Regions from separate parts of the Mesorhizobium sp. Pch-S genome, predicted to be linked through region 1. Evidence: predicted binding sites of a transcription regulator. Region 1 holds the regulator's gene; each other region holds the start of a gene.

What was found. Region 1 encodes PhoB, which activates phosphate uptake and scavenging genes when phosphate is short. Its sites were predicted from a motif close to TGTCATNNANCTGTCAT; they were not measured.
Region 2: the regulator PhoB is predicted to act here: its motif matches at 1,943-1,959, upstream of C1M53_RS17035 (acetoacetate decarboxylase).
Region 3: the regulator PhoB is predicted to act here: its motif matches at 2,188-2,204, upstream of C1M53_RS19255 (putative 2-aminoethylphosphonate ABC transporter substrate-binding protein).

Annotation. Positions count from the first base shown of each region.
Region 1 is NZ_CP029562.1:3,167,676-3,170,921, reverse strand. It holds gene xylF (D-xylose ABC transporter substrate-binding protein) at 1-19, opposite strand, end outside; gene C1M53_RS14780 (ROK family transcriptional regulator) at 359-1,600, shown strand; gene phoB (phosphate regulon transcriptional regulator PhoB) at 1,643-2,332, opposite strand; gene phoU (phosphate signaling complex protein PhoU) at 2,352-3,059, opposite strand; gene pstB (phosphate ABC transporter ATP-binding protein PstB) at 3,097-3,246, opposite strand, start outside.
Region 2 is NZ_CP029562.1:3,631,868-3,635,113, reverse strand. It holds gene C1M53_RS17045 (MerR family transcriptional regulator) at 23-961, shown strand; gene C1M53_RS17040 (3-hydroxybutyrate dehydrogenase) at 1,032-1,820, opposite strand; gene C1M53_RS17035 (acetoacetate decarboxylase) at 2,023-2,772, shown strand; gene C1M53_RS17030 (patatin-like phospholipase family protein) at 2,801-3,246, shown strand, end outside.
Region 3 is NZ_CP029562.1:4,104,810-4,108,055, reverse strand. It holds gene C1M53_RS19260 (putative 2-aminoethylphosphonate ABC transporter ATP-binding protein) at 1-909, opposite strand, end outside; gene C1M53_RS19255 (putative 2-aminoethylphosphonate ABC transporter substrate-binding protein) at 996-2,018, opposite strand; gene C1M53_RS19250 (TIGR03364 family FAD-dependent oxidoreductase) at 2,400-3,246, opposite strand, start outside.

The DNA of each region.
Region 1 (3,246 bases):
CGGCCGTAAATTTCCTCATTTTTTCCTCCCCGCGCCCAAGGGCGCGCTTGTGTGCGTTGGCCGTTGGAGAAGCTTTTTTTCGAGCTTCGAAAAAATAATCGCGCAGGCGCAGCTTTCTGTCAACGGGATTCGAGTCATTCGCGATATTTTTTTCGGATCACGAAATAATAGTGACGACGAGGGCATGTTCTGCCACTATCTGTGGAGGAGCGCGCTGTCGCGACGGCAGGAGCGAAACGGGTTTTGCATTCGCTCATGCATCGACCTATGCACGAACAGCGCTTCTGGAACGCCATTGGCGGCCCAGGCGCAACGGTCTCGGTGTCCACGAGGCCGGCGGGGGAGGAACGGCAAGGACATGACTGTCGGGATCCGTCACGATGATTTGCGCCGCAGGAACCGCGCAATGGTGATTGCTGCCGTGCGCCGCTCCGGCGAGCCCTCCCGCACGGAAATCACCACCATCACCGGCCTCAGCCATTCGACCATTTCGGCGATTTCGTCCGATCTCATCGCGGAGGGTATTCTGCGCGAGGGCCGCAGTGAACCGACGGCATCGAAACGCGGGCGTCCGCAGGTGGGGTTGCAGCTCGACCCCGGCGCAGCAGCGGTATTGACGGTCGTTCTGTCGCTCAACCTTTTGACGGCCGCAGCCATCGACTATTCGGGCAAGGTCCTGGCCGAGGAAACACGCCGTCTGGATACGCTGTCCCTGCCACGGGAAGCGCTGGTCGACGAATGCATCGAGATGGTCCGGCGAAGGCTTCACGACCAGAGCCTGGCGAGACATCGGGTCCTGCGCATCGCCTTCGCCGTGCAGGGAACGGCGGATTCACACGCCCGCACCATGCTGTGGACGCCGATCACCCCGCATGGCGACATTCCCTTCGCCGATATCCTGGAGAAGGCCTTCGGCATTCCCGTCATCGTCGAAAACGACTGCAACATGATGGCGGTCGCGCTGCGTTGGCGTGGCACGGACCGCTACCGTGACGATTTCATCGCCGTTCTGCTTTCACACGGCATCGGCATGGGCATCGTGCTCAATGGCGAATTGTTCATCGGCACCCAGTCGTCGGGCGGCGAATTCGGACACATGATCCATCGGCCGAATGGTGCACGATGCCGCTGTGGCCGCCATGGCTGCGTCGAGGCCTATGCCGGCAATTACGCGATCTGGCGCAGTGCCCACGGGCTGGACGAAAACACCGAACCGGCCGCTGACATTCCCGACGACGAAATGCGGAGACTGGCTGAAAAAGCACGTGCCGGCGCCGGCCCCGAGCGCGAGGCCTATGAACGTGCCGGCACAGCCCTCGGCTACAGCCTCGGGTCGCTGTTCGCCGTCATCGACCCTGCCCCGGTGACGTTTGTCGGCATTGGCGCAACGGCCTTCGACCTGATCGAGCCGGCGCTGCGGCACGCCATTGCCCAAACCGCCGGCGGACAGCATTCGAATTCGATTGTCTTCGATACGGAACCGAAGGAACAGATGCTGATCCGCGAGGGCTGCGCCATGCGCGCGCTGACCTTCATCGATCAGGAGATTTTCGCGCTTGGCGGTCCGATGGCTCCCGCCCCTCAGCTTCTGGAAGCCTGATCCGGCAGCCAGGGCGGAGTGCCGATGAACGGCGCCCCCTGATCAATCCTCGCGGATGGCGTAGCCCGAGCCACGTATCGTGCGGATGACATCCGGCATGCGGCCGTTGTTGACCGCCTTGCGCAAGCGACCGACATGCACATCGACCGTACGCTCGTCGATATAGATCGTCTCGCCCCAGACATTGTCGAGCAGCTGGCTGCGCGAGAAGACCCGTCCGGGGTGCCGCATCATGAATTCCAGTAGCCGGAACTCCGTCGGCCCGAGCCGGATCTCGCTCTTCTTGCGGTACACGCGATGCGACTCGCGATCGAGCACGATGTCGCCGACCTTGAGCACGGAAGACAGCACTTCCGGCTTCGCCCGGCGCAGCAGCGCCTTCACGCGCGCCATGAACTCAGGCATCGAGAACGGCTTGACCAGATAGTCGTCGGCACCGGTGGAAAGGCCGCGCACACGGTCGCTTTCCTCGCCGCGCGCCGTCAGCATGATGACAGGCAGGCGCTCGGTCTCCGGTCGCATCCGGAGCCGCCGGCACAGTTCGATGCCGGATACCGCCGGCACCATCCAGTCGAGCACGAGGAGATCCGGTACGTTTTCCTGAAGCCGGATTTCGGCTTCGTCACCCCTGGCGACCACTTCGACCTGATAGCCCTCGGATTCGAGATTGTAGCGAAGGAGGACGCCCAACGGCTCCTCGTCTTCTACCACCATGACGCGCGGCGCGATCATCTTGCCGTCCGCCCTGTGATCAGGCCGCCGGAACGGCAGCAGCCGTCTCGTCGAGCTTTGGACGGTTGGGCGGCAACTGTTCGCCAGTCAGCACGTAGAAAGCGTTTTCAGCGATGTTGGTGACATGGTCGCCGATACGCTCGAGGTTCTTGGCGCAGAACAGCAGATGCGTGCAGGCCGTGATGTTGCGTGGATCTTCCATCATGTAGGTGAGGAGCTCGCGGAAGACGGACGTGTATTTGACATCGATCCGCTCGTCGTCAGCCCTCAGTTGGGCAAGCCCTTCTGCATCCTTGTCCGCGTATTTCTCCACCACGCCATCAACCTGGTTGAGGACCAGATGGGCCATGGCGTCGATCGAATGCGAAAGGTCGCGCGGCGTGGCGCCCTGCCCGACCGCGCCAACACGTTTGGCGATGTTCTTGGCCAGGTCACCGATGCGCTCCAGGTCTCCGGCCATGCGAATGGCGCCGACCACGGCGCGCAGGTCCTGCGCCATCGGCTGTCGCTTGGCGATCAGCGTGATCGCCTTGCTGTCCAGCTCGCGCTGGCGCGCGTCCATGATCGCGTCATCCGAGACGACCCGTTGGGCAAGTCCATTGTCTGACTTCAGCAGCGCCTTGGTGGAGCTTTCGACCATTGAGCTCGCCAGTTCACCCATGTCGCTGATGAGCCTGCTGATCTGTCCGAGCTCTTCGTCGAACGATGCGACGGTATGTTCGCCCATGTATATGTCCTCTTTTTCCTCGGCAGCAATCGCTCACTCAGCCGAAGCGGCCGGTGATGTAGTCCTGCGTGCGCTTGTCGTCGGGGTTGGTGAACATCTTGTCGGTAGCTCCCTCCTCGACCAGATAGCCGAGGTGGAACATCGCCGTACGCTGCGAGACGCGGGCCGCCTGCTGCATCGAATGGGT
Region 2 (3,246 bases), 460 kb from region 1:
GTGGAGACGTTAGGACGGTTCCATGAGCGAGAAAATGCACACGATCGGCGACCTTTCACGGATGAGCGGCATCTCGGTGCGGCGTATCCGTTTCTATTCCGACAAGGGACTGCTGCCCCCGGCAACCCGGACGTTCAGCAATTACCGGGTCTATTCCGATGCCGATGTCGCCCGCCTCGACCTGATCCGGGCCTTGCGGGAAGCAGGCATCGGTTTGGCCGCCATCCGCAAGATCCTGTCCCGGCATCTTTCGCTGAAAGAGGTCCTGGCCATGCGGCTGGATACACTGGAAGCCGAGATTGCCTCCCGCCGCCGTATCGCCTCCGTGCTGCGCACCACGCTCAAGATCGATCAGCCAACCGAAACCGACTTGAGGAGACTTTGGACGATGACGACCCTGTCACAGACACAGATGCGAAACATGATGGAACGGTTCTACGACAAGGTGGCCGCCAACGCCGACATGGGCGAAGACTGGAAGCGGCAGATGATCGATGCCTCGATGCCGGAATTGCCAGACGATCCGACGGCACACCAGATCGATGCGTGGAACGAGATCACCGCAATGATCACCGACGAGAGCTTCCTGGCCGAAATGCAGGCGGACACAGCCACGATGTGGAACGGTGAATTCGACCCGAAGGCTTACGCGGAAGCAGCGAATTCAATTCTGGCCAGCGTCAGGACCGCGATCGATGAAGGCAACGACCCACTCTCACCGACCGGTATCGCCATTGCTCGCGAATGGCTGGAGAAATCGGCGAAGGCAATGCAGCGCGAACCTGACCGCGCCTTCCTCGACTGGCATCTTGGACAATACCGCAAGCACCATGCCCGCTCGGCCCGCTACCAGGAACTGCTGGCCATCCTGCGTGGTGGGGAGCCGGATCGGAAACCCGGCAACGAATGGCAATGGATCAACCGGGCAATGACGCCGCTGCTATCTCCGCCCGGCCACTGATCGGCCCACGGAACACAGCCGGCGCTGCCTCGACAGGCGACGCCGGCTATCTCATTTGGACGGCGAGGCGTTACTGCGCGGTCCAGCCGCCGTCGACCGGCAGCGTCGTTCCGGTAATCTGCTTCGCCGCATCCGAGCAGAGGAACACCGAAAGCGCGGCGATCTCTTCCACCGTCACAAATTCCTTGGTCGGCTGGGCGGCCAGCAGCACATCATGCTTGACCTGTTCTTCCGTCATGTTGCGCGCCTTCATCGTGTCGGGAATCTGCTTCTCGACCAGCGGCGTCCACACATATCCCGGCGCTATCGCGTTGACGGTCACGCCATCCTGAGCGGCTTCGAGGGCTACCGTCTTGGTGAGACCGGCGATGCCATGCTTGGCCGAAACATAAGCCGACTTGAAAGGCGACGCGACCAGGGCATGAGCGGATGCCGTGTTGATGATGCGCCCCCATTTGCGCGCCTTCATGCCGGGCAGTGCCGCCTTGATCGCATAGAACGCCGCAAGCAGGTTGATGCGGATGATCGCCTCCCACTTGTCATCGGGGAATTCCTCGATTGGCGCGACGAACTGGATGCCGGCGTTGTTGACCAGGATGTCGACGCTGCCGAAGGCCTTTTCGGCCTCCTGAACCATCGCAGTCACTTCCTCGCCCTTCAGCATGTTGGCACCGGAATAGCGGCACTGGACGCCGAAATCCGCTTCGATCGCCAGGCGTTCCTTTTCGATCTCGGCGGGATCACCCAACCCGTTGATGGTGATGTTGGCGCCTTCGGCGGCAAAGGCTCGGGCAATGGCGAGGCCGATGCCGCTGGTCGAGCCGGTGACGAGCGCGTTCTTTGAAGTCAGGGAACCCATGATGATCTCTCGGCTGGCAGTTGAAGTGACATTCTAACTAGGTGCATTGCAGCAAGTTTCCATCACAAACATGTGTCGATTTCATTCTGGAACCGACAAACGACTGAAATCGTTCATGGACCCGACACAAACCCGTCATGCTGCCATGCAACATGACATTCGTTATTTCTGATGTGACATCCTTCAGTCCCGAGGTGACAGCTTGGAAATCGCCGACGTCGTGAAGCGCGCTTACGCCATGCCGCTGACCAATCCCTCCTTCCCGCCGGGCCCTTATCGTTTCTTCGACCGCGAGTATGTCATCATCACCTACCGCACCACGCGCGAAGCGCTGGAAGCGGTGGTACCAGCGCCGCTGGAAATCGACGGCGAGCCGCTGGTGAAATACGAATTCATCCGCATGCCGGACTCCACCGGTTTCGGCGACTACACCGAAAGCGGCCAGGTCATTCCCGTACGCTTCAATGGCGAGCACGGCGTCTACGTCCATTCCATGTATCTGGATGACGATGCGCCAATCGCTGGTGGCCGCGAGTTGTGGGGCTTCCCGAAGAAGCTGGCCAACCCGAAGATCGTCAACGAAGGCGAGGTCGTCGTCGGCACGTTGCACTATGGTTCGGTGCTCTGCGCCACCGGCACGATGGGCTACAAGCACCGCGAAGCCGATCGTGAGCAGGTGACGGCCGCGCTGAACGCACCGAACTTCCTGGTCAAGATCATTCCGCATGTCGACGGTACGCCGCGCATCTGCGAACTCGTGCGCTATCATCTGACGGACATCACCTTGAAGGAGGCCTGGACCGCCCCCGCGGCGCTCGATCTGCGCCCGCACGTCGTGGCCGATGTGGCACGCCTGCCGGTGCTCGAAGTCGTTTCGGCGCTGCATTTCACCGCCGACCTTACCCTCGGCCTCGGCGAGGTCGTTCACGACTACCTCGCCGGCGCGCGCTGACCTTTCAAATCATGTGCCGGAGTTGACCGTGCTGGACCGCAACAAAACCAAGGCGAACGCCGCCACCATCCAGGAAATCGCCTCGCAGTATGACCGCGTCGCGCTCGTGCTGCAGGGCGGCGGTGCGCTCGGCGCCTATCAGGCCGGCGTCTACCAGGCCTTGTCCGATGCCGGTTGCGAGCCGACATGGCTTTCCGGGGTTTCGATCGGAGCGATCAATGCCTCGATCATCGCCGGTAACGAGCCGAGCCGCCGCCTGCAACGGCTGGAACAGTTCTGGCAGACGATTTCCGGTCGCAAGATCTGGGCCTACACACCGGAAGGCGACATCTATCGCGACATCCGCAATCGCACCAGTTCGTGGATGACGATGACGATGGGACAACCCGGCTTCTTCAAGCCGCGTTTCCCCAATCCATGGCTGGAGCAGTCGGGGGCCGAAGGTGCAACCAGTTTCTATGACACGGCGGAATT
Region 3 (3,246 bases), 940 kb from region 1:
AATGATGTCGACCGGGCGGATCACTGCTGTTACGTCGCTGCCTTGGGCAAGCTCGCAGGACGCGCAGGCGAGTTCGGTACCGGCGAGCCCGACCGTCTCTCTGTGGATCATCCGCGCCGGGAACTGGTTCGTCTCACCGATGAAGTCGGCGACGAACAGTGTCTTCGGATGGCGATAGACCTCGGTTGGTGTTCCGACCTGTTCGATGACGCCGTGGTTCATCACCACGATGCGATCGGCCATCGAAAGCGCTTCTTCCTGGTCATGGGTGACCATGATGGTGGTGACGCCGAGCTTGCGCTGCAGTTCCTTGATTTCATGGCGCAGATGGACACGCACCTTGGCGTCGAGCGCCGACAACGGCTCATCGAGCAGAAGCAGGCCCGGCGAGACTGCCATGGCACGGGCAAGTGCGATGCGCTGCTGCTGGCCGCCGGACAGCTGAGCCGGATATTTCTTCGCCTGTTCCGACAGGCCGACCAGAGCGAGCAGTTCCGCGACACGAGCCTGGACCTCCGCTTTCGGTCGCCGGGCATTCTCAAGGCCGAAGGCGATATTCCGTTCGATCGTCAGGTTGGGAAACAACGCATAGGACTGGAAGACGATACCATAGTCGCGCTTTGACGGCGGCAGGTTGGAAATGTCCCTGTCAGCCTGCCGGATGGTGCCGCGCGTCTGCAGATCGAGCCCGGCGATGGCACGCAGCAAGGTGGTCTTGCCGCAGCCGGAAGGTCCGAGGAAGCAGATGAACTCGCCTTCCCTGATGTCCAGCGAGACACCTTTCAGCGCGACGAAGTCGCCGAATGTCTTCCACACCTGGTCGATGACCAGATAGCCAGGCCTCTCTGGTGCCTCATGCGCAAGGCGCAGCGGGGCGGCGCCCGCTCCGGTCACGGTCTCGTGTTTCATCTCGTGGCCCATCTTTGGTGCAAGCGGAAACGCTCTGGAGTTCAAGCAGAACGGGCGCCGCTTCTGACGACGCCCGGCTGGAATGTTCAGCTTTTCGGCTCGGACTTGGCGTCGTAGCGCTTTGCCCACTCCGCCAGCACCGCCTTGCGGTTGTTGGCAGCCCACTCGAAGTCGTTCTTGATCATGTGGTCGGCGACATCGGCAGGCAGATGCTCGACCGGCTTGGCGATGCCGGGATAGGCGAGCACGGCGTAGCCTTCATTGTACATCTCGTTGGCCTCTTTAGAGACCGCGAAGTCGACCAGCTTCCTGGCTGCTTCGAGATTGGCGGTGCCGGCAACGATAGCCGTGGCTTCAGCCTCCCAGCCGGAACCTTCCTCGGGGAAGATGATGTCGATCGGCGCACCCGCGGACTTGGCCTTGGCTCCGGGAAACTCGAACGAAACGCCGATCACCGTCTCGCCGGCGCCCGCCATCTTGCAGGGCTTGGAACCCGAATGCGTATAGGCGGAAATGTTCTGGTGCAGGCCATCCATGAAGGCCCACGCATCCTTCTCGCCGAACATCTGCAGCCAGGCCGATACGTCGAGGAAACCGGTGCCCGAGGAGTTCGGATTCGGCATCACCACATGGCCCTTGTATTCGGGCTTGGTCAGGTCCTTCCAGCTCTTGGGCGCTGCGATACCAAGCTTCTTTGCCTCCACGGTGTTGAAGCAGATGGCGGCGACATAGGCATCCATGCCGGTCCAGGACGGTGGGTTGGCACTGTCGACGAAACGCTTGTCGAGCTTGTCGACGCCGGCCGGCGCATAAGGCTCCAGCATGCCCTCGCTTTTGAGCAGGAGCAGCGAGGTCGCGGCCAGCCCCCAGACGACATCGGCCTGCGGATTGTCCTTCTCGGCAAGCAGCTTCGCCGTCATCACGCCGGTGGAGTCGCGCACCCAGTTGATCTTGATGTCCGGATAGGCTTTTTCGAAAGTGGCCTTGTAACGGTCGAGGTCGACGGCCTCGATCGCGGTGTAGACCGTCAGATTGGTTTCGGCGATCGCCGCCGAGGCAGCGAAGGTTGCAGCAAGCGCTGCAAGCACGGATGCTATGCGAGATTTCATGGCTTGGATTCCCCGTCTGGTGGCACATTCTTCGATGCATTGGGACGCCGGTTTGCGGCTGTACCGGCCCAGAGATGCCGGCACGCGTCGTCCATGAGCCACTCTAGATGAGGCCAATACGATAAGTGAAATCTATTTATCCTATGATGGAATAGGTTCTACTGATGTTTGTCACACGGGTGTCACGCAAGACTTCCGAGCGCCGACAGTCGACATGAAGCGCTTCGCCTCCGACGCGTATCGCTGCACCCCGGAGACCATTTCACATTGATCGATATGAACGAAACGCACGCAGTGAAGCGGAGCGTATTTCAGTATGTGAGCATCCGAGTGCGGAGATCCGCTATTTGCACCCCGCATCATCCATTGAAACGGTCTGTGTCAGCCAAACAACTCCGCCACCGTCTCTTCGCCCAGCGCAAAGCCGGTGCTGGCACCAGTGCCGGACGTAACCATCACCAGACGGACATCCTCATGCGGGGCGTCGCGAAACGCGGCGTGGCTGGCTGAGGAATAGGTTCCGGTCCAGCGCGCGGTCACGGTCGGTTGGGCCGCAGGAAACAGCCTGGCGAATTCGCCCAGTATGAGCCGGTCGACCTCATCGGAACCGAAGGGATCCGGTGTCGTGCCGTAGTGGTGGGAATCGCCGATGACCAGCGAGCCGTCGGCACTCTGTGTGACGATGAGATGGACGCCATTGGCAAGTTCACCAGCCTGCTCGCTCTCCAGCCGACGCCGCAACGCCGCTGCCTCCGGCAGCCCCGCATAGCCTTCGTAACGCAACAGGCTGAGATCCGAGACCAGCGCCGAACCCAACTTGAATCCGGGATTGGCGAGGCGCAGCATCTGCAGCTTGCAACGGCGGACGCCATACTGGCCGATGCGCTCGGGAAACAGGCTGGTCAGGTCGTCACCCGGACACACCGCCACCCTTGCCGCATGGATCCGCCCGGCACTGGTCACCACGCTGCCGGGCTCAATCGCGGTGACGGCGACGCCGAAGCGGAATTCGACACCCAACCCTTCGCCCAGGAATGCGGTCAGTTTCGGCAGCACCTCACGCGATTCCACGCGCAGTTCGAACGGGCTGTACAGACCACCGGAGATCTCGGCAGCGTGCAAGGCGGGCTGCCGCGAGATGACATCGGCCGGCGACAGAAGCTCGCATTCGGCGCCATCCGGCGTTGCGGCAAAGGCCTGCAGCACGGCAAGCGCTTCAGGCCGGCGG